2 regions of the Marinobacter alkalisoli genome follow, and region 1 is predicted to be linked to the other one. Evidence: predicted binding sites of a transcription regulator. Region 1 holds the regulator's gene; the other holds the start of a gene.
What was found. The regulator sigma-54, encoded in region 1, starts transcription at its own class of promoters, with help from an activator protein. The targets are predictions, from matches to a motif close to ANTGGCATNNANNTTGCTNT.
Positions count from the first base shown of each region.

Region 1 (2,207 bases):
TGCGTACATGTCATCGTTTTCCGCCTTTGCGTGAATCTCACCGCCAATCACATGGAGTGTCGCCTCCGCCATCTGCCGTACCTTCTCCACCTCAAGCGTTACCTGGCAGTTGCTGATGTGGTCAAAATGGCGCTCGAGCTTTTCAAACTTGCCTGATACGTAATCTTTCAGTGCGGGGGTCAATTCTACATGGTGGCCTGAAATATTGAGTTGCATAGGCGTCTCCTGTCGTCATCTTGCCGGCCCCTGTTAAGGGCTGACGGTGTGCCAGCGCTGTTCACGCCGGCGGATCCTGTCGGGTCAAACCAGCCGTTTTCGTTCGTTGGATGGCGGAATGTGCATAGCCTCCCGATATTTGGCTACGGTCCGCCTGGCTACCTTGATGCCCTGTTCTCCTAGCATGGCTGCAATTTTGCTATCGCTCAATGGCTTTTTCGGAGTTTCTGACGCAATCAGTTTCTTGATCATGGCACGGATCGCGGTTGAGGAACACTCTCCGCCTTCATCGGTGCTGACATGGCTGGAGAAAAAGTACTTTAGTTCGAAGATGCCACGGGGGGTGTGCATGTATTTCTGTGTGGTCACCCGGGAAATGGTGGACTCATGCATTTCCACGGCCTGGGCTATGTCCGAGAGGATCAGCGGCTTCATGGCTTCCTCGCCATGATCCAGGAATCCCTGCTGGTGCTCGACAATGCGGGTTGCCACCTTGAGCAGGGTTTCGTTCCGGCTCTGCAGGCTCTTGATGAACCATTTGGCTTCCTGCAACTGATCTCTCAGGTAGGTGTTGTCGGCACTGCTGTCCGCGCGCTTGATCAGGGAAGCGTAGCTGGCATTGACCCGGATCCGCGGCGCAATGTCCGGGTTGAGTTCAACACGCCAGCGCCCGTTATGCTTGCGAACCATCACGTCGGGAATGACATAGTCCGGCTCCGCCCGGTCCACCGAATCGCCCGGGCGCGGGTTGAGGCTGGTGATCAGCGCCAGCACTTCCCGCAGCTGGTCTTCCTTCAGGCGGCTGCGGCGCAGCAGTTGCGCGTAATCCCGGTTGCCCAGAAGGTTGATGTAATGGGTGATAACCAGTCGCGCCTGGGCCAGCCAGGGGGTGTCCGGGGGCAGTTGGTTCAGCTGGATCAGCAGGCACCCCTGCAGGTCACAGGCAAAGACGCCGGGAGGATCAAAGTGTTGCAGGCGGTGCAGCACAGCTTCCACTTCATCCAGTTCCAGCGGGTCGTCTTCCGTGTCGTCAAGCAGTCCGGAATGGATTTCCTCAATGGAGGTGGTCAGGTATCCGCGTTCGTCTACCGCGTCCATCAGGGCGTGGGCGATGGCCTGGTCCCGTTCGCTGAGGGGGGTCAGGTTCAGCTGCCACTCGAGATGGTCCTGAAGGGTTTCCGTCGGGGAGTTGCGGGTTTCGAAGTCGCTGTCGTTTTCGTCGTCGTTGCGGGCCGCCGGTGCTGGCGCGGACTGGTAGATGTCATCCCAGGCGGTGTCTACCGGCAGGTCATCGGGGATGTTGTCGGGAATGTCGTTCTCCGACGACCAGTCGGGGCCGTTCTCGGATTCATCCCAATCGGTGGCGGATTCCGCCGCTGAAGCGGTTTCCTCGGCCTTGGCCGACTCCTCGTTGTCCTGCCCGGATTCGTTGGCGTCGGGCGCGTCGTCATCTTCCGACGTTTCCAGCATGGGGTTCGAGTCCAGCGCCTGCTGGATTTCCTGCTGCAGGTCCAGTGTGGAGAGTTGCAGAAGCTTGATCGCCTGCTGCAACTGGGGCGTCATGGTCAGGCTCTGACCCAGTTTTAACTGTAATGACGCTTTCATAACCATGGTTCAGGATCCGTGACTCAATAGCACCGTCTTAACGGGTGATTGCAAAAAAATTCGTTGTATGCTGGCTACTTGCCAGACCAAGCAAGTTCTTTGCCGAGTGTACTTGCTTGTCACCAACATGACAATTGGGTCATGAAGACGGCGGTGCCGGAATATGCGTTACGTCAAAGTCGGAATTCATTGCCAAGGTAAACCTCTTTCACCTGCTGGTTGGCCAGGATTTCCTCGGAATTGCCGGAGGCAATGATGTGGCCGCCCGACACAATGTAGGCGTTCTCACAGATATCCAGGGTTTCACGCACGTTGTGATCGGTAATCAGAACGCCGATGCCCTTGTCCCGCAGGTGGCGGATTATCTGCTTGATATCGCTGACTGA
Region 1 is NZ_JBJJLB010000004.1:102,038-104,244, reverse strand. It holds gene hpf (ribosome hibernation promoting factor) at 1-216, opposite strand, end outside; gene ACJO3M_RS01430 (RNA polymerase factor sigma-54) at 301-1,821, opposite strand; gene lptB (LPS export ABC transporter ATP-binding protein) at 1,995-2,207, opposite strand, start outside.

Region 2 (2,207 bases), on a different contig from region 1:
TCTTGATCTTGCCGCGCATAATGCGACCGATGCCAATCACACCCAGAAAGCTGCTGTAGTCCAGTTGGGAGATCTGCATCTGGAACGGACCATCGAGATCTACGGACGGAGCAGGCACGTGATCAACAATCGCCTGGAATACGGCATCCATGTTGTCGTCGAGATTTTCGTGCTCCATCCCGGCGATGCCGTTGAGGGCGCTGGCGTATACGATGGGGAAATCCAGCTGCTCATCGGTGGCGCCAAGGTTGTCGAACAGATCGAAAACCTGATCAACTACCCAGTCCGGACGAGCGCCAGGACGATCGATCTTGTTGACCACCAAGATCGGATGCAGCCCGGCATCGAAGGCCTTCTGGGTCACAAAGCGAGTTTGCGGCATCGGGCCGTCGATGGAATCAACCACCAGCAGCACACAGTCAACCATACTCATTACCCGCTCCACTTCGCCGCCAAAGTCGGCGTGGCCCGGGGTATCAACGATATTGATGTCGTAGTCGTGCCATTTCAGCGCGGTGTTCTTGGCCAGAATGGTAATGCCACGCTCTTTTTCCTGATCGTTGGAGTCCATAACGCGCTCGCTTTCGAGCTCTTTACGCTCCAGCGTACCGGACTGACGCAGCAACTGATCTACCAGGGTGGTTTTACCGTGGTCAACGTGGGCGATGATGGCGATATTACGAAGTTTTTCAATCACAAAAATAATCCTGCGGCATGCACTCAATGACCTGAGAGGGTCTTTCGCAGGGTCACCCCTGCACATGCCGTCTCAAATCCGTAAAATGAATTCATTCACCAGAACCGGCTGGCCCGGCGCCCTGCATACCGTTTGGAGTTTTTTCATCCCAAAAGCGGCAGGGTAAAAATGAGGTGGCGCGCAGTATATCGAAAAGTCCGTGTCGTTTATATGAAGAATAACGCCTATTCACCACACAACATAGATGCACCATTTTTGTGCAATTAAGCATTGCGCGCACCATTTTGACGCACCAAAGAAGTGCGAAACATTGGGTAACCTCTCCACAGACGCGCCAAAAAAGTCCGCACCCCTTGTGGTTGCGCTGTTCTGGCGCACGCCTGATAAATTGGCAAGACAATTGCTTTGTTCCTGTCAGCCGATTTTGCAGGTAAGACGCCGCAGCTTTTGATAAGCTGCCCCAACCTCAAAACAGATCGGAAGTCAGCGTCGCTGAGCGATCCGGCACAACGAACATGAAATCACCCGCCCAGCGGGAAACACGATGGAGCATGCACAATGTCCAAGACAGTTGATTTGATCAAAGAGCACGAAGTCAAATGGGTTGACCTGCGATTCACGGACAGCCGTGGTAAAGAGCAGCACGTGACTCTGCCTGCCACCGAAGTGGACGACGACTTTTTTACCGACGGCAAGATGTTTGACGGCTCCTCAATTGCCGGCTGGAAAGGCATCAACGAATCCGACATGATCCTGATGCCGGACGACGAAACCTCCGTTCTGGATCCGTTCACCGAAGAAACTACGGTTAACATTACCTGCAACATTGTAGAGCCTTCTACCATGCAGGGTTACGAGCGTGACCCCCGTTCTGTTGCCCGTCGTGCGGAAGAATACCTGAAGTCCACCGGCATCGCCGATGGCGCCCTGTTCGGTCCGGAGCCGGAATTCTTCGTGTTCGATTCCGTGAAGTGGGAAGTGGACATGAAAGGCGCCAACTACTCTATCCACTCCGAAGAAGCCGCCTGGGTATCCGGTGAAGACTTCGATCGCAACAATATCGGTCACCGCCCGGGCGTGAAAGGCGGTTACTTCCCGGTTCCGCCGGTAGACAGCCTGCACGACCTGCGTGGCGCAATGTGTGCCGCGATGGAGTCCATGGGCCTGGAAATTGAAGTTCACCACCACGAAGTGGGCACCGCCGGTCAGTGCGAAATCGGTGTTGGCGCCAACACCCTGGTCAACAAGGCTAACGAAGTACAGATCCTCAAGTACTGCGTTCACAACGTAGCTCACGCTTACGGCAAGACCGCCACCTTCATGCCCAAGCCGGTCGTGGGTGATAACGGTTCCGGTATGCACGTCCATATGTCCCTGAGCAAGGACGGCAAGAACGTCTTCGCCGGTGACAGCTATGCGGGCCTGAGCGAATCCGCCCTGTACTACATCGGCGGCATCATCAAGCACGCCAAGGCGATCAACGCCTTCACCAACGCTTCCACCAACAGCT
Region 2 is NZ_JBJJLB010000021.1:128,095-130,301, forward strand. It holds gene typA (translational GTPase TypA) at 1-697, opposite strand, end outside; gene glnA (glutamate--ammonia ligase) at 1,256-2,207, shown strand, end outside.
Region 2: a site for sigma-54 is predicted at 1,085-1,104, ahead of glnA (glutamate--ammonia ligase). Genes of this name have one in related genera too.